3 regions of the Arthrobacter sp. AK01 genome follow, and region 3 is predicted to be linked to each of the others. Evidence: riboswitches for the same ligand, from Rfam matches in the RefSeq annotation. Region 3 holds a riboswitch; each other region holds the start of a gene.

Region 1 (5,609 bases), on a different contig from region 3:
TGTAGAACTGCTCTGTCCGTTCACCACGACCTGATTTCATGCGAAGTTACAGGGGGTCGTACTGGGTCAATTATGCTCCCGGGACGTCACAATTGGACGTGCCCCGGCCCCTCCCGGTTTCCACATACAGCGGTCACCTTGTTCCGCAGACAGGAGGCGTCGGGAATGATCGCTGTATGAGTGCATCAACCGCCCGCCCTTCGGCCAAAGACAGGCTGTCCAGCGTCTGGGCCCTCAAGGGTTACAAGCGTGAATGGCTGCGGCATGACATCATCGCGGGCGCCGCGCTGTTTGCCCTGCTGGTGCCCGCCGGGATGGCTTATGCGCAGGCAGCCGGGCTTCCACCTGTTACCGGACTCTACGCGACCGTTGTGCCGTTGCTCGCCTACGCCGTCGTTGGGCCTTCCCGCATCCTTGTCCTGGGACCCGACTCGGCCCTGGCCCCGCTGATCGCCGCGGCGATTGTGCCGCTGGCGGCGGGAAGCAGCGGGAAGTCGGTGGCATTGGCAGGACTCTTGGCCGTCCTGGTGGGTGCCTTCATGCTCGCGGGCTCAGCCTTGAAGCTCGGGGCAGTCACGGGCCTGCTGTCCAAACCGATCCGGCTTGGGTACCTCAACGGGATCGCCCTTTTGGTAGCGCTCTCGCAGCTGCCGGCGTTCCTGGGGATTGAGGCCGACGGCGACATCTGGCACAAGCTCGCGAAGGTCACCACTGGGGTGCTGGGCGGCGAGGTCAACATCACCGCGCTGCTGCTGGGCGTGGCCTCGCTGGCATTGATCTGGGTCCCAAGGGTCCTGAAATGGAAGGTTCCGGGCGTCCTGCTGGCGGTGGTTGGCTCCTGCGTTGCGACGGCGGTCTGGGGCCTCAACGACGACGTCAAGGTCACCGGGGAATTGCCCCAGGGCCTGCCGATGCCCGCGCTTGGCGGCATTGGCTGGGCAGACGCGTTAACGTTGCTGCCCGCCGCTGCCGGCATTGCGCTCATGGTCTTCGCGGATACGGGAGTGCTGTCCCAAACCCTGGCCGCGAAGGAAGGCAAGCGGGTGTCCGGCAACCGGGAGATGGCAGCGCTCGGGGCGGCCAATGCTGCCACCGGCTTGCTGGGGGGATTCCCGATCTCCGGCAGCGCCTCCCGAACCCCTGTCGCCGTGGACGCTGGTGCCAAGTCCCAGATGACCGGCGTTGTGGGAGCGGTGCTGGTGCTGGCCTTCATGCTGTTGGCTCCGGGCGTGACCGCGTATCTGCCTTCGGCAACTCTGGCCGCCGTCGTGATTGCGGCGGCGATTGCCTTGGCCGATCCAGCAGGCGTCCGGCGGCTCCTGAGCATGAGCCGGAGTGAATCCGTAGTAATGCTCGCCGCGTTCCTGGGAGTTCTCACAGTGGGCGTTCTCCAGGGCATCGTCGTAGCCGTAGCCTTGGCGCTCCTGGATTTCGTACGCAGGGCGTGGGACCCGTATCGAACAGAGCTCGGCTCCGAGGAGGGCCTGCCCGGCTACCACGACCTCGAGAGGCACCCTGGTGCCGAACGCATCCCCGGCCTCCTGATTTTGCGCTTCGATGCGCCCCTGTTCTTCGGGAACGGACAGGTCCTGGCAACCTTCGTTCGCGAGCAACTGGACGAATCCCTTGACGAGGGCGAACATCCCATTACCCACGTCGTCCTCGCCGCTGAGCCCATCACCGGGATCGACACCACAGCCCTGGACGATCTGGTCACGCTGGACGAATGGCTCGCAAGCAAAGGCGTGGACTTGGTGTTCGCCGAGCTCAAAGGACCGGTGAAGGACAAGTTGATCCGCTTGGGCACAGCGGCCCGTTTCACACCCGCCCATTTCTTCCCCACTGTCGGGGCTGCGGTGCGCGCGCTCAGGCGCGAATAGCTCCAGCCTCTCCGATTACGCAACATGACGAGGGTGCAGGTACGTGCAAGTGCAGCCCGACGCCCGCGGATGTTACGTTTTTCTTGAGTAATGAGTACCAGCGCAAAGCCCTGACTTGCTGGTCGGCAACCCTCTCTCCGGCGGGGTGCCTCAGGTGACTACTCGGCGTATCGACAACTCGAACTGCAAGCGTGACTGAGGAGCACCAGCAATGCCTGAACCCACTGAAGAAAAACTCTCTTACCGCCTGATTACAGGCCCGGATACCCGTGATTTCTGCGAGCGTATCCACAACTCGCTGGCAGAAGGCTACGTACTCCACGGCAGCCCGGCCGCCACATTCAATGGCACCGACGTCATCGTTGCCCAGGCCGTCGTCCTTCCGGCCGCGATTGCCACTGCGGATGCCGCCGTCGCCAACGCCGTTGACCAGTTGGAGAACTACGACGACGAAGAAGCATTCGAGGGCCACGCATGAGCTACGCAGGTGACCTGACCCCGCAGGACGCGTGGGCCAAGCTTGAAGAAGGCGCCATCCTGGTGGATGTACGCACCGAGGGCGAGTGGGCCCACATCGGTATCCCGGACACCAAGGCAACCGAGAACGATCCCCTGTTCATCCAGTGGAACCTCGCTGGCGGCATCCCCAATTCCCGTTTCATCGAGGACCTGCAGCAGCAGGCGCCCGAGGACGACACCGTGGAGCTCGTCTTCATTTGCCGCTCGGGCCAGCGCTCAATCTCCGCCGCCATCGCTGCAACGCAGGCCGGTTTCACTGCCTATAACGTCCTTGAGGGCTTCGAAGGCGAACCGGACCGCTACGGGGAGCGCACGGTCAATGGTTGGAAGAACCGTGGCCTGCCGACGAATCTGGGGACCGAGTAAGTGACGTTCAATCCCGACGCCGCCGGCTGGAGCCCTGACACCCAGGCCGTCCGCGGCGGCCTTGACCGCACAAATTTCCAGGAAACGGCCGAACCCGTGTTCCTGAACTCCGGCTTCGTTTACGAATCCGCCGCAGCTGCCGAACGGGCCTTCACCGGTGAGGACGAACGTTTCGTCTACTCCCGCTATGGCAACCCTTCCGTGGCCACGTTCCAGGAGCGCTTGCGCCTGCTCGAAGGAACCGAGGCATGCTTCGCCACCGCGTCCGGTATGTCCGCAGTCTTCACCGCCTTGGGTGCGCTGTTGGCTGCCGGTGACCGCGTTGTTGCTGCCCGTTCCTTGTTCGGCTCCTGCTTCGTGATCCTGAACGAGATCCTCCCGCGGTGGGGCGTCGAGACCGTTTTTGTGGACGGCCCGGACCTGGACCAGTGGCGTGAGGCCCTCTCGGAACCGACCACCGCGGTCTTCTTCGAATCGCCGTCCAACCCCATGCAGGAGATCGTCGACATCGCTGCCGTCAGCGAACTGGCGCATGCCGCAGGGGCGACGGTCGTCGTCGACAATGTCTTTGCCACTCCCCTGCTGCAGCGCTGCGGTGAGCTGGGCGCGGACGTGATCGTCTATTCCGGCACCAAGCACATCGATGGCCAGGGACGTGTCCTCGGCGGCGCGATCCTGGGCACCAAGGAATTCATCGATGGCCCGGTCAAGCAGCTCATGCGACACACCGGTCCTTCGCTTTCCGCCTTCAACGCCTGGGTCCTCACCAAAGGCCTGGAGACCATCGGGCTGCGCGTAAACCACAGCTCGGCGTCCGCTTTGAAGATCGCGGAGTGGCTTGAGCAGCAGCCCGCCATCAGCTGGGTCAAGTACCCCCTGTTGAAGTCACACCCGCAATACGAGCTGGCCGCGAAGCAGATGAAGGCCGGCGGTACGGTGCTGACGTTCGAGCTGCTCCCTTCCGCGGGACGTTCTGCCAAGGATTCCGCGTTCGCGCTGCTCGATGGCCTCCGCGTCATCGACATCTCCAACAACCTTGGCGACTCCAAGTCCCTCATCACCCACCCGGCCACCACCACCCACCGGGCCATGGGTCCGGAGGGCCGCGCGGCCATCGGACTCAGCGACGGCGTTGTCCGTTTGTCTGTGGGCCTGGAGGACGTGGACGACCTCATCCTGGATCTGGAGAAGGCCCTCAAACAGGTCTAACCTTGCTGCCATGAGCGGGAACCATCCCTATCGCCGTGCCGGAGCGGTCATCGTTGCCGGCACGGTGGTGTGGTTCGTTGGAATCTCGCCGGTCTCCCGCGTCTACATCACCCCGGACAACGCCGCACGCCTGCGCATGCTGACAGCCAGCCAGCGCAGCTGGATTGCGGGGCAGCATCTGACCGCTGTGGGAACCGTCGCAGTCCCGGTGGGATTCGCCTACCGCCGGGGATCCAACACGCCGTTCCTCACGTACTCCGCGCTGCACGTTGTGGCGTTGGCAGCCCTCGGCGGGAGCCTTCTCTCCCTGCCCGTCCAACGGTGGATCGGTGTCACGGCCGCGGCCAGCGCACCTGTCTATGGCGCCATCTTGGTAGCTAAGAAGGACATCCCGCCGTTCTTCTTCTACTTGGTGGAGGGACTGACCGGCGCCTACCTGATGACATGGGAGGAATCCGAAGCCGACAAGCCTAGGGCCGCCTGACCCGGGTCAGCATGGGCGCCGGCTCCCTACGCGCGTCAGCGGCGCAGCCGCGCACCGTCACCTTCGCAGCATGCCCGACGACGGCGGCCAAGGCTTGGTTGGTGGGCGGACTGCCCGGCTGGCTTTGCCGATCCCGCTGCCTTTTGTTGTAACGCACCGCGGCTTCGCGTTGTTCATGGGCCCCGTTGCCTCGTTCAAGCAAGGCCGAGATCCCCGCTTTGACCAGCTCCAATTCGCTGTGGTCATCCAGGACCGGGCTCACGTAGTCCACCAGCGCCCACACAACCTCCGACGCCGGCCGGGGACGGAAATCACCGAAGTCCAGGAGATCTCCGCGCAGCCCTGAATTACTGGCTTGCCAGCTCGCCATCCGCAGGAGTGCCGTGGGCACCGCTGTGGGCTCAACGCCGTCGAGCATTTCCAAAGAATCCGTCTCCACCAAAGCCCGCACCAGCACGGCAATCAAGGCCGCGTCCTCGGCGCGGAGGCAGACATCGGCCACGCGGACCTCCACGGTGGGGTGGTTCATGGAAATGCGGGCGTCAAAGTAGATCATGCCCTCATCCAGGATGACGCCTGTTTCCAGGAGTCGTTTCACGATGCGTCGATAGGCGGTGAGCGAACCGAAAATGGCCGACGGTCCGGAAGTGGGCCACCGGTTCCATGCCTGCGTGCGGTAGCTGTCGAAACCCGTAGGAAGTCCGCGCCAGTACGGCGAGTTGGCGGTGAGGGCCGTGAGCACAGCGAGTTTGTCGCGGATGTGGTCCAGCACCACCACACCTTCCTCGGGTGACTCCACTGACGTGTGAACATGGAATCCGCACGTCAGTTGTTCCGTGGCAACGATCCCGAAGCGATCCAGCATCGCGGCATAGCGGGGATGAGGAGTGGTGTGCGTGTTCGAGGCCAAGGGAGACGTGGCGATCGCGGCCACCCGGGCTCCGTGCTGGCGGGCGGTCTCGTTGGCCATTGCCCTGCCACGGTGGATCTGCTGCAGGAGCTCGGTGTAGCTGTGGCAGGGACGGGTCTGGGTTTCGATTTGCTCCAGCTTGAGTTCGTGGCTGAGGCCCGTGGCGGTTGTGGGCTCTTCGTGGCCTGCCAGCAGCGCATCCGCGAGGGCCAAGGGCTCGCCCGTCACAGGATCGACGATG
Region 2 (5,609 bases), on a different contig from region 3:
AGGTCGCCGCTGAAATACGCGCCCGCGCAGACAAGGCCGAGGACGCCGAACAGGAACAGGATGGCGGCGATGCTGCTGTGCTTGATCGGTGGACGCGGCGCTGGGGGATCGGGGTCCGGCCACTGGGGCGACCCGTAAGGTTCCATGGAACCCCCTGACGTGGAGGCCGCGGACGGGAGGTGGGGCGCCGCCGTCGGCCGTAGTCGCCAGCATAAGTCCGGACGCCACGGGAGTCCATGCCGGAAGTGGTCGGCTGCTAGATGTCCTTGCGGCAGGGCGCTGATGCCAGGAGGTGCAGGCCGTTCAGGTCGCCGGCAGCGAGGCCGTCCGGGGCACCGATTTCCGGGTACATGAGCTGGACCGGATCATCCACGTGGTCCAAGCCCATCACATGTCCCAGTTCGTGTTGCATGACCGCCAGGACGTAGTCGGCCCCTTCGGGGTTGGCCAGTAGTTCGGCTACCTGCGGAGTGTCCAACTCGAGGCTGCCGGTGATGTAGCTTTTGGGTCCGTTGTTGAGCGAGTACATGGTGCTGCCGCCGGTCCCGATGACTTTGTCTGCCAAGGCCGGCGCTGCCTCCGGCGTGGTCCATGAGATCAGCAGGGGAGCCCATCGATCGCCGTATTTGGCGGGCTGGTATGGTTCGCGGCGGTCCACGGGCAACTCATCGGTGCTGCCGTCGTTGACGAACTGGATTCCCGAAGCGGCGGATACCTTGGCGATCGCAGCCTCCAGCAACGCATCGGAGCCTTCCGGCGCGGAGGCGTTGTTCACTACGTAGTGCAGCGGCCGGCACGGTGAATAGCCAACGGGAGTGCCGTCGTCGTTGGTGGCCAGGAACTTGAACGAATCGTTCGCTGTCCCGGGCGCCGGCGGTGAGGCGAGAGGGGCGTCCGCCTCGTCAACGCCCGGCGGCGGGGCGTCGGCGGCACGGGCAGGTTTTGTTTGGCTTTGTCCGCTTTGCGGGGCGCCGGGGACGCTGACCCCGGGGAAAAGTGCGGTGATGCGGGGGTCTCCGTGCAGGAATCCGCTCACCAGGACGGCCACCACTGCGGCGATGCCGGCCATGACGAGGCCGCGAAGGACCCGCCAGGCAGTTGCCGCACGTCGGTGCTTTGGCGCACGCGTTTCCCGCTCCGAGTCCACGGTTCTCCATTCCTCACGCCCTGGTCACGCGGGGCAGCGCGGAGGACGAACCAACATTACGGGCTGCGGAGGGAGGCGTCCAAACTTAGACGATCGTTGCGCCGAACACCAGGCCCAGCCCATAGGTGGCAGCCGCTGCTCCAAGACCAATGGCGAGTTGCCGCAACCCGCGGCTCAGCGGCGACGTTCCGGACAGCAAGCCCACGACGGCGCCGGTCGCCAGGAGCGCGATGCCCACCAGCACGCCGGCTACCAGCAAAGCAGCCACACCCGTCATGCCGAAAATGAACGGCAGGATGGGCACGATGGCGCCCGAGGCGAAGAAGCAGAAGCTGGACAACGCGGCGCCCCACGCCGAACCGACGGATTCGTGCTCATCGGTGGCCGGCTTCTCTGGCTGCAGGGAGAGGCTGGGGTCGCAGTCGCAGCTGAAGACGCCCATGCGTTCGGCGGCGCGGTGTTCGGCGGCTTCGTGGGTCATGCCCCGAGCCAAGTACACAAGAACCAGCTCGTTGTGCTCGATGTCCAACGAAGGTGCTGCTGTGAGCGTGGCCTGAGTGGGCAACGTGGCGTTAAGCAATTCCCGCTGGGAGCGCACGGAAACGTACTCGCCGGCGCCCATGGACAACGCCCCGGCCAACAGGCCTGCGACGCCGCTCATCAGCACGACAGGGCTGGGCACGCCGGTTGCGGCCATGCCCATGACCAGCGAAAGGTTGCTGACCAAGCCATCGTTTGCGCCGAAGACAGCAGCGCGGAAAGTGCCGGAGAGCCTGTTGCGTCCACGCGTGGCCAGGCCCCGGACCACTTCTTCGTGGATCTGCTCATCGGCCACCATGGCTGCTGTTGCCGCCGGTTCGGTGCCGTAGGGGGAGCGGCCTTCGGCTCGTTGGGCCAGGGCCAGTACAAAGACCGACCCGAAGTTGCGGGCCAGGAAGCCCAGGAACTGGCTGCGGGTTGAGGCGGCCTTGGGCATTCCGGCGTGCTCGCCCAGGAGCTTGAGCCAGTGGGCCTCGTGACGCCCTTCGGCTTCGGCCAGGGCCAGGAGGATTTGGCGTTCTTCGCCGTCGCGCCTCTGGGCGAGTTCGCGATAGACGGCAGCCTCGGCGCGCTCATCGGCCAGATACTGACGCCAGCGGCGGATGTCCGAGGACGACGGGGATGCATCATTTTTCGAGGCTACGCTGGCGACGGCCGTTGTTTCGGGGGCCGTGTTTTCGGTGGCGGGGTCCGGAGCCGGGCTCGACGAACCGGGGGATTCCTGGTGCTGTTGCACTTTCTCTCCTGTGCTGGGTGGGGTGGTTTCGGCCCCATTGCACGCCCCACACTACCGCTTATTGGCGGGGATTTTTGGCTGGTATTCCTCAACTGGAATGTTCGGCGCACCGTAATTCCGGGCACCCTTGACCCTCGACTGAGGCGGTGCTCAGATGGAAGGACAGGAGCGGGGAGCTCCCCGTTTTCCGGTTACCGGGCTTTGACCGGCCCACGAGACGGAGGTTGCATTATGGACACCACCGAATCACACGCCAGCCACCCGCGGGCGACCATCGAGTCGGACCCAGCCTATGACTACGCCGAGGATCAGGAAGTGGACGAAGCCTGGGTGGAAGAGGTGGACGCCCCGGAGGACGACGAACGCGTCGTCCCGATCGATGAAACCGAGGACTTCCGCGAGGAGGACGAAGGGAACTAGGCCTGCTCCCACGGGCAGAGAGGGAAGTGCCGCTGCACGCCCTCGCGCTTTCCGGCGGCAGCAACGGTCACCGTCAGGGTCCTTGAGGCCGCACACCATTGCGTCGGCCGGACAGCCTGCGTCAGGGCCCGGGTGATCAAGTGCGGTTCGGGATGCCCAAACCGCGCCGTACCGGCGTTGGAGATGATGGTCACCGTGCCCAGGAAAAGGTCGACGGCGGGAATCACCGTGACCGTGCGGGCTGCGGTTTTGGCAGGGGTTCCTGTGGCCGGCGCACTTGCGGCCGGCGTGGATGCCTGGGTGGTATCGCCTTGGTACGGCAAGGGACTGCTCCTCAGTGGAGTGCTCTTGCCCGCTCGGTTGTCTCTGGTCCGGGACGGGCCGCTTCCTCATCCGAACCACCCGTGAACATGGGGTTGGTGTGTGGCCAGTCGGAGCTTGGCACCACATCTCTTGAAGCTGGGACAACCCTACCCCACCGGGCGTTCTTCCAGGGGACGAAACAACGGCGACGCCTCCCCGAAAAGGGGTGGCGCCGCCGTCGAACGTTGCTCTGTTACTTGCCGTGCACTTTTACTTGTGGCTGCTGACCGGGTGGGCCTCCGGCGGCAGCTCTTCCGAGACAGCACCTGCGACGCGCTTGTCCCATGCTTCGCGGACCGCGGGATCCGTGGGCGGGGTGAGCAGCGAGATCACTACGTAGGCGATGAAGGAAGCCGCGAGGCCGAAGTAGATCGGCTCGTTGGCGTAGACGCCGTCAGCGCTGGGAATGACTCCAACGGCGAAGAAGATCAGCAGGACAAGCGTCAGCACCGAGCCCACTGCCATGGACCACGCGGCGGCGATGCCCGTGCCGCGCTTCCACACCAGGCCGCCCAGGATTGCCACCAGGAGGCCACCTACCAGGATGTCGTAGGCGATGGTGAGGGCGACAACCACGTCCTGCGCAGCCATGGAAATCAGCACGGCTACGATACCGAGGCCAAGTACCCAGTAGCGGTTGGCCTTGACGTCGTGCTCGGGGTTCTCCGTGTCATCAGTGTTGATGGTCTTGCCGAACCAGCTGGCCACGAACGGGACGACGTCTGCACGTGCCACCGTTGCCGCGGCAATCAGGGCTCCGGATGCGGTGGACATCATTGCTGCAACAGCTGCGGCCATGACCAGGCCGCCGATGCCGACAGGCAGGATGTGCGTTGCTACCTCTGCGTAAACCACGTCCTTGCCGAGGTTGGCGACGTCGATGTCCGGGAGCGCTACGCGGGCAGCCAGGCCGATCAGGGCCCCGGCGATGCCGTAAAGGATGCAGTAGACACCTGCGGTGGCGCCGCCCCAGCGTGCGACGGTGGGGGTCTTGGCGGTGAAGACGCGCTGCCAGATGTCCTGGCCGATCAGGAGGCCGAGCGTGTACACCACGAAGTAGGTGATGATCGTCTGGACACCAATGCCGTCGATCTGGAAGAAGCTTGCGTCGAGGCGCTCACGGATGCCGTCCATGCCGCCGGCTGCGTTCATGACGAACGGGAGCATCAGGAAGAAGATGCCTACGGTCTTGATGATGAACTGGACCTGGTCGGCCAGGGTGATGGACCACATACCGCCGATGGTCGAGTAGACGAGCACGATCGCGCCGCCAACTGCGATGGCCAGCCAGCGTTCCCAATCGAAGAGGACCACGAAGATGGTGGCGTAAGCGCCGGTGGACGTGGCACACAGCATCAGCGTGTACGCCAGCATCACGATTCCGGAGGTCTGCGTGGCCTTGCTGCCGTAGCGAAGGCTCAGCATCTGGGAGACCGTGTAGATCTTCAGGCGCTGGATGGTGCCTGCGAACAGGAGGCTGAGCAGCAGCACGCCCGAGCCGATTGCCACAACCAGCCACATGCCGGAGATGCCGAACTTGTAGCCGAGGCCGACGCCGCCCACGGTGGATGCGCCACCGAGGACCACTGCGGCCATGGTGCCGGTGTAAAGGAAGGGGCCCAGGCGGCGGCCGGCCACCAGGAAGTCGCTGTTGTTCTTGGTGCGGGACTTGCCCCACCAGCCGAATGCCAGCATGGCGAGCAGGTACACCACCACGATTGCGATGTTAATAGCCGAAGATTCCATGAGAGGTCCTTGGAGCTGATGCACGGAGGTTGGGGTTTTCGACGATACTCCTGCGAAGCGTCGAAGTCTCTGTGCTGATGATTGGAGATTGGGGATGTGTTGTGTGCCTCACAGACAACACTTGTTGCCTATGAGGATATGTTGTGATCGGAGTAACAGTCAAGATGCTTTGGTCATGGTTCCGCGGATTCTGGCCTTGTTGGCCTGTCTCCCGGCTACTATTGCTCCAATGACAGGGCCACATGACAGGCCTGAAAGGTTCGTGAATGAAGGCTCTACCCGTTGAACCGAGCAATGTTCCCGTTGCCATCGGTTCCAGAATCCGCGCAGCCCGGCAGGCGCAGCGCCTCACCATCGAGCAAGTGGCGGACGCTACCGGGCTGACCAAGGGCTTCCTCAGCCGTGTGGAGCGCGACCTGACATCGCCGTCGGTCGCTTCCTTGGTCACCCTGTGCCAGGTCCTGTCGGTATCGGTGGGGGACTTGTTCGCAGCCCCGGAGACGCACTTGACCAAGCGCGACGACGGTCCCCGCATCTCCCTGGGTGGCCAGGGCATAGTGGAGCGCTTACTGACCGCCCGCTCGGAGCGGCGGCTCCAGATCCTGCAAGCAACCATCGAGCCCCGGGGCCGCGGTGAAAACGAGCTGTACGCCGTGG
Region 3 (5,609 bases):
TCGCGGCTGACGGGCATTGCCCATCTCCGTGGTCACGAAACGGACCGGCTTGCTGCGCTTGTCGCTGAGATCAACGCCCTGGGTGGAGACTCCGAAGAAACCGCCGATGGCTTGATTATCCGCCCCGCGGCCTTGCACGGCGGTGTGGTGCACAGCTACGCCGACCACCGCATGGCCACTGCGGGTGCCATCCTCGGACTCGCGATCGAAGGCGTCCACGTGGAAGATATCGCCACGACGTCAAAGACCATGCCGGAGTTCCCTGAAATCTGGGCAAGTATGCTCGAATCCGCCGGCACGGACGAGGCCAGCAACTGACCATGGGCCGCGATGCACGCTCCTGGGACGAATCCGACGTCCGGATCCGCCCCAACAAAAAAGGATCAAGGCCCCGGACCAAGGACCGGCCAAGCCATGATGACGCCGTTATTGGCCGGATCATCACCGTGGACCGCGGGCGCTACAGGGCCATTGTGGACGAAGATTCCGCGGATGAACGCGTCATTATCGCCGCCCGCGCCCGTGAACTGCGGCGGAACCCCGTGGTCCCCGGCGATTTCGTCGCCTTGGTAGGTGATGTCTCCGGCGCCCCGGACACGCTTGCAAGGCTGGTCCGTGTTGAAGAACGCCGCACCCTGCTGCGTCGCAGCGCCGACGACACTGACCCCATCGAACGGGTGGTTGTGGCCAACGCCGATCAGCTGGTGGTGGTTGTTGCTGCCGCCAACCCCGAACCGCGCACCGGGTTCATCGACCGCGCCTTGGTGGCAGCGTACGACGCCGGCATAGAGCCGCTGCTGCTCATCACCAAAGCGGACGTCAAGGATCCGGCGGAATTGCTCGCCAACTACCTCAGCCTGGACTTCCCCGTGATCATCAGCCGCACAGCGGACACTGAAGCCAGCGGTATTGACGCGCGTTCGGATGACGGATTATCAGCACGTTTGGACAGGGACGCCGTGGCCCAGCTGCGCTCCCACCTCGGCGGCAAGGTGACCGTCATGCTCGGCCACTCAGGCGTCGGCAAATCCACCATGGTCAATGCTTTGACGGGGGCGGAACGAGCCACGGGCGGCGTCAATGCCGTGACGGGCCGTGGACGGCATACCTCGTCGTCTGCCTTGGCCCTGAAACTTGCCGATGCCCCGTCCGGCAGCTGGATCATCGACACCCCCGGCATCCGCTCCTTTGGTCTTGCGCACGTGGATCCGGACCGGATCCTGCATTCGTTCCCTGACCTTGAGCCCGGCACGGAAGCCTGCGAGCGTGGCTGCAAGCATGACGCCACAGCCATCAATTGCGGCCTGGATCCCTGGGTGAACGAAGGCCATGCAGGGCCCTCCGGTGTGGCCCGGCTGGCTTCCTTGCGCCGCCTGCTGGGTGCGGACCCCCGGCTTGAAGCCAAAGAGGCCAAGGAACTGGGCACCGTCAACTGATCCTTACGGCGCCACGTCCCCACCGCAGCTGATGATTCAGGATAGTTTGGTGGCATGACCCATCCCGTTTCCACCTACAACGATGACCTGCGCCTTGCCCACGTCCTCGCTGATTCAGTCGACGCCCAGACCATGGACCGCTTCAAGGCACTGGACCTGCAGATCGAAACCAAGCCAGACCTCACACCAGTCACCGATGCCGACAAGGCCGCTGAGGAAGCAATCAGGGGTCAGCTGTCCCGCTCCCGGCCGAGGGACGCCGTCCTGGGCGAGGAGTTTGGCAGCAGCGGCCATGGCTCACGGCGTTGGATCATAGATCCCATTGACGGGACCAAGAACTTCGTCCGCGGCGTGCCGGTCTGGGCAACGTTGATCGCCCTCGTTGACGAGGGAGAACCTGTTGTCGGCGTCGTCAGCGCACCGGCATTGGGCAAGCGCTGGTGGGCGGCCAAGGACATGGGCGCCTACATGGGCCGCTCCCTCGCGTCCGCTACGCGCCTGAAGGTCTCGAACGTTTCCCGGTTGGCCGACGCTTCGATGTCGTATTCAAGCCTGTCCGGGTGGAAGCAGCGAGGAAACCTCGACGAGTTCATGGGGCTCACCGAAGACATCTGGCGAACCCGAGCCTACGGTGACTTCTGGTCCTACTGTCTGGTGGCCGAAGGCGCCGTGGACATCGCCTGCGAGCCGGAGTTGAACCTCTACGACATGGCAGCACTCGTCCCGATCGTTACCGAGGCCGGTGGCCGTTTTACTTCCTTGGAAGGCGAAGACGGCCCCTTCGGCGGCAACGCCCTGGCCACCAACTCGATCCTGCACTCCGAGGTCCTCAAACGGCTCAACCCGGGGCTGGACGACCTCCTCTAAGGCACAGTTGCGGACGGTCGCGGCCGCGCGCGTTTTCCGAATTTTCGACGGCGGATTCCCCCCTTTGGGGGTGTCCGCCGTTTTTTCTTCGCCGGATCACCTCATTCGGCCACCGACGTAACAAAGCGCTTAACAATGCGAATCAGCTTTGGAGCGGTCCCGGGCAGTGCCCTAACCTTTTTACAGGTCACGAGTGCCAGCGCTAAACCCCGGTTTGCTGGCCGGCAACCCTCCATTCGCGGTGGGGTGCCCCGGGTGACGACCCGGCCGGTCCGGAACGGATGCGGCAAGCGCGGATCCCCCTATGGGGGTCCCTCTTGAGTGAGGTCCCATGAGCACTGTCACGTTCGACTCAAACATCATTCCTTCTCTTGCCGAAGAAACCCCGGCGCAGGCTGCCGCCGCTTCAAGGCCGCTCTCCGCAGTCACGGGTGCAGAGTTACAGGCTCCGCTGATCCAGGGCGGGCATGTTCGGTACGCCAACCTCGATTACGGAGCATCGGCGCCTGCCCTGACCATCGTTTCTGCATACCTCAACGAAGTCCTGCCGTACTATGCGAGCGTTCACCGCGGTGCGGGTTATGCGTCCCAGATCAGCACGTCTGTCTACGAAAATTCGCGGAACATCGTCCGTGAATTCGTCGGAGGACGCCCCGACGACTCCGTGATCTTCACCCGTAATACCACCGACTCCTTGAATCTTCTCGCGGGATGCCTCCCGCAGGTTGACAGCCTACCGACGGGCGAAGTCCTGTATTTGGACATCGAACACCACGCCAACCTCCTTCCATGGCAGGGTGTCCCGCACCGCAGCGTCGTCGCAGCGTCTACCTTGACAGCAACACTGGACAGGCTCCGCACGGAGTTGGCCCAGGGCGGAGTAAGCCTGCTTGCCGTGACAGGTGCCTCGAACGTCACCGGCGAAATCCTTCCCATCGCGCAACTAGCTTCCCTGGCCCACGAATACGGCGCCCGTATCGTGGTGGACGCGGCCCAGCTCGCACCGCACCGCCGGATCAACATCACCGAGGCGGACGTCGACTACATCGTCTTCTCCGGACACAAGCTGTACGCACCGTTCGGCGCTGGTGTCGTGGTTGGTCGCCCGGATTGGCTCGACGCCGGAACGCCGCACCTGGCCGGCGGCGGGGCCGTCCGTGAAGCCCGCCTGGACTCCGTCAGCTGGGCAACCGGTCCCGCCCGCCACGAGGGTGGCTCGCCCAACGTCCTGGGTGCGGCAACCCTCGCCCGCGCCACGCAGGTCCTCGCCGGACTGGACCAAGAGGCGTGGCACGCCCATGAAGCAGCCATCCGTTCCTACCTGGTGGACGGCCTGGAGGCCATCGATGGCGTGACGGTCCACAGGATCTTCAGCGACTCCGAAGACACCATTGGCGTCGTCAATTTCTCCGTGGAAGGATTCGACGCCGGGTTGGTCGCCGCGTATCTGGCGGCGGAGCACGGCGTTGGTCTCCGGGACGGACGCTTCTGCGCCCACCCCCTGCTCAAGCGGCTCGGCCTGCCCTCAGGCTCCTTGCGTGCCAGCTTTGGCGTCGGCTCCCGGTTGGAGGACGCCACGAGGCTGCTGGCAGGCATCGATGAACTCAAGCGCAACGGGCTGGGTTGGGACTACGTGGTGGACGAGGGCCGCTGGGTACCTGCCAATGACCACCGAACCTACCCGGAATGGGCTCCCAACACACCCGGCACTGCCGGCGCTGCTCCCTGCACCGTGGACTAGAACCCCACCGTGGACCAGGGACGCGGCTAACCCCGAGATCCAAGCTCTCCCGCTGCTGCGGTAAATTCGTAGGGTATATTTTGGCGACCCTGTGAAGGAGTCTTTGCGTGGCATTGCGTTCTCCGGCTCCATCAAACGGACAGCCCGGCATTCCCGGACCGGCTGGACCGCGCGGTCCGAAACTCCATGCCACACGTCGGCAAGAACTCGGCCAGAGCTTTCAAGACGGCGGTGAGCACTATGATCGCGTGCGGCCCGGCTACCCCGCAGACTCCCTGACGTGGCTCCTTCCCGATAGAGCAGAGACAGCTGCGGACATTGGAGCAGGTACCGGAAAGTTCACTGCCCTCCTCCTCGAACGCGGACTTGAGGTGGCCGCCGTCGATCCTTCCACTGACATGTTGGAACAACTGCGGAAGAGGTATCCGCAGGTCAGCGCAGTGGAGGGTACGGCCGAGGCAACTGGGCTGGCGGACTCAGCATTCGACGTCGTCAGCGTTGCCCAGGCCTGGCACTGGTGCGACCCCCTCCCCGCCAGCACCGAAATCTCCCGGATCCTGCGCCCGCAGGGAATCCTGGGACTGATCTGGAACCAGTTGGATACGTCGGTTCCGTGGGTCCACAGGCTTTCGCGCATCATGCACGCCGGAGATGTCCACAAACCTGGCTTCCGGCCTGCCATCGGTCCGGAGTTCGCCGGGTTGCAGAGCAACCTCACGGCGTGGGCGGACCCCACCACGCCCGAAGAGATCATGGAGCTGACCAAGTCGCGCAGTTACTACCTCCGGGCCAACGAAGCAACGCGGGCGAAAGTCATGGGAAACCTCGAGTGGTATCTGTACGACCACCTTGCGCACGCGCCAGGGGGGACCGTCCAGTTGCCCTACGTGACGCAAACCTGGCGGGCGGTCAAGGTTCACCGCGCCCTGCCACGGTAGGCTTGGGTTGTGAAGACCAGTACGCCCTCCTCCTCGATCGAGGACTACGTCAAGGTCATCTACTCCTACACGGAGTGGCAAGACAAGCCGATTACGTCCTCCCAGCTTGCCCAGCGCCTGGGTGTGGCCAACTCGTCAGTGTCTGAGATGGTCCGCAAGCTCAAGGACCAAGGCTTGGTGGACCACCAGCCCTACAGCGCCATCAGGTTGACTCCCGAAGGCATGCGCCTTGCCCTCTCCATGGTCCGACGACACCGCCTTATTGAGAGTTACTTGGTGGAAGAACTCGGGTACAGCTGGGACGAGGTCCACGATGAAGCCGAGATGCTGGAGCACGCGGTGTCAGACACCTTCATCGAGCGGATGTCTGCCAAACTTGGCCATCCCACCAGGGACCCGCACGGGGACCCCATTCCTTCGGCAGATGGCTCCGTTGAATTGCCGCACGCCTACCGCATGATCGAACTGGACCAGGGCCACTCCGGCCGTATCACCCGGATCAGCGATGAAAACCCCGATCTCCTCAGGTACCTGGCAGCCGAAGAAATTTCCTTGGACGCTCCGGTTGAAGTCGTCGGACGCAAACCGTTCGGTGGTGCACTCGTAGTCAGGATCGGAACCGGAGCC

What was found. A riboswitch is a leader RNA that binds a small molecule or an ion and turns the genes downstream of it on or off. The one in region 3 is predicted to bind S-adenosylmethionine.
Region 1: it holds a riboswitch for S-adenosylmethionine, as region 3 does, so the genes downstream of both, LN996_RS01960 (DUF1737 domain-containing protein) here and LN996_RS00725 (aminotransferase class V-fold PLP-dependent enzyme) in region 3, are expected to answer to the same signal.
Region 2: it holds a riboswitch for S-adenosylmethionine, as region 3 does, so the genes downstream of both, LN996_RS18075 (hypothetical protein) here and LN996_RS00725 (aminotransferase class V-fold PLP-dependent enzyme) in region 3, are expected to answer to the same signal.

What each region holds. Positions count from the first base shown of each region.
Region 1 covers NZ_JAJOHP010000003.1:88,901-94,509, reverse strand. Annotated here, with positions in the region: gene LN996_RS01970 (NtaA/DmoA family FMN-dependent monooxygenase) at 1-40, opposite strand, end outside; gene LN996_RS01965 (SulP family inorganic anion transporter) at 177-1,880, shown strand; SAM riboswitch class IV at 1,967-2,078, shown strand; gene LN996_RS01960 (DUF1737 domain-containing protein) at 2,092-2,358, shown strand; gene LN996_RS01955 (rhodanese-like domain-containing protein) at 2,355-2,765, shown strand; gene LN996_RS01950 (O-succinylhomoserine sulfhydrylase) at 2,766-3,974, shown strand; gene LN996_RS01945 (hypothetical protein) at 3,985-4,458, shown strand; gene LN996_RS01940 (glutamate--cysteine ligase) at 4,445-5,609, opposite strand, start outside.
Region 2 covers NZ_JAJOHP010000059.1:11,488-17,096, reverse strand. Annotated here, with positions in the region: gene LN996_RS18095 (matrixin family metalloprotease) at 1-146, opposite strand, end outside; gene LN996_RS18090 (matrixin family metalloprotease) at 257-1,147, opposite strand; gene LN996_RS18085 (VIT1/CCC1 transporter family protein) at 1,233-2,423, opposite strand; gene LN996_RS18080 (hypothetical protein) at 2,655-2,843, shown strand; gene LN996_RS18075 (hypothetical protein) at 2,840-3,166, opposite strand; SAM riboswitch class IV at 3,183-3,302, opposite strand; gene LN996_RS18070 (sodium:solute symporter) at 3,417-4,952, opposite strand; gene LN996_RS18065 (helix-turn-helix domain-containing protein) at 5,219-5,609, shown strand, end outside.
Region 3 covers NZ_JAJOHP010000001.1:163,332-168,940, reverse strand. Annotated here, with positions in the region: gene aroA (3-phosphoshikimate 1-carboxyvinyltransferase) at 1-318, shown strand, start outside; gene LN996_RS00735 (ribosome small subunit-dependent GTPase A) at 321-1,436, shown strand; gene hisN (histidinol-phosphatase) at 1,491-2,303, shown strand; SAM riboswitch class IV at 2,489-2,602, shown strand; gene LN996_RS00725 (aminotransferase class V-fold PLP-dependent enzyme) at 2,635-4,044, shown strand; gene LN996_RS00720 (class I SAM-dependent methyltransferase) at 4,158-4,982, shown strand; gene LN996_RS00715 (metal-dependent transcriptional regulator) at 4,992-5,609, shown strand, end outside.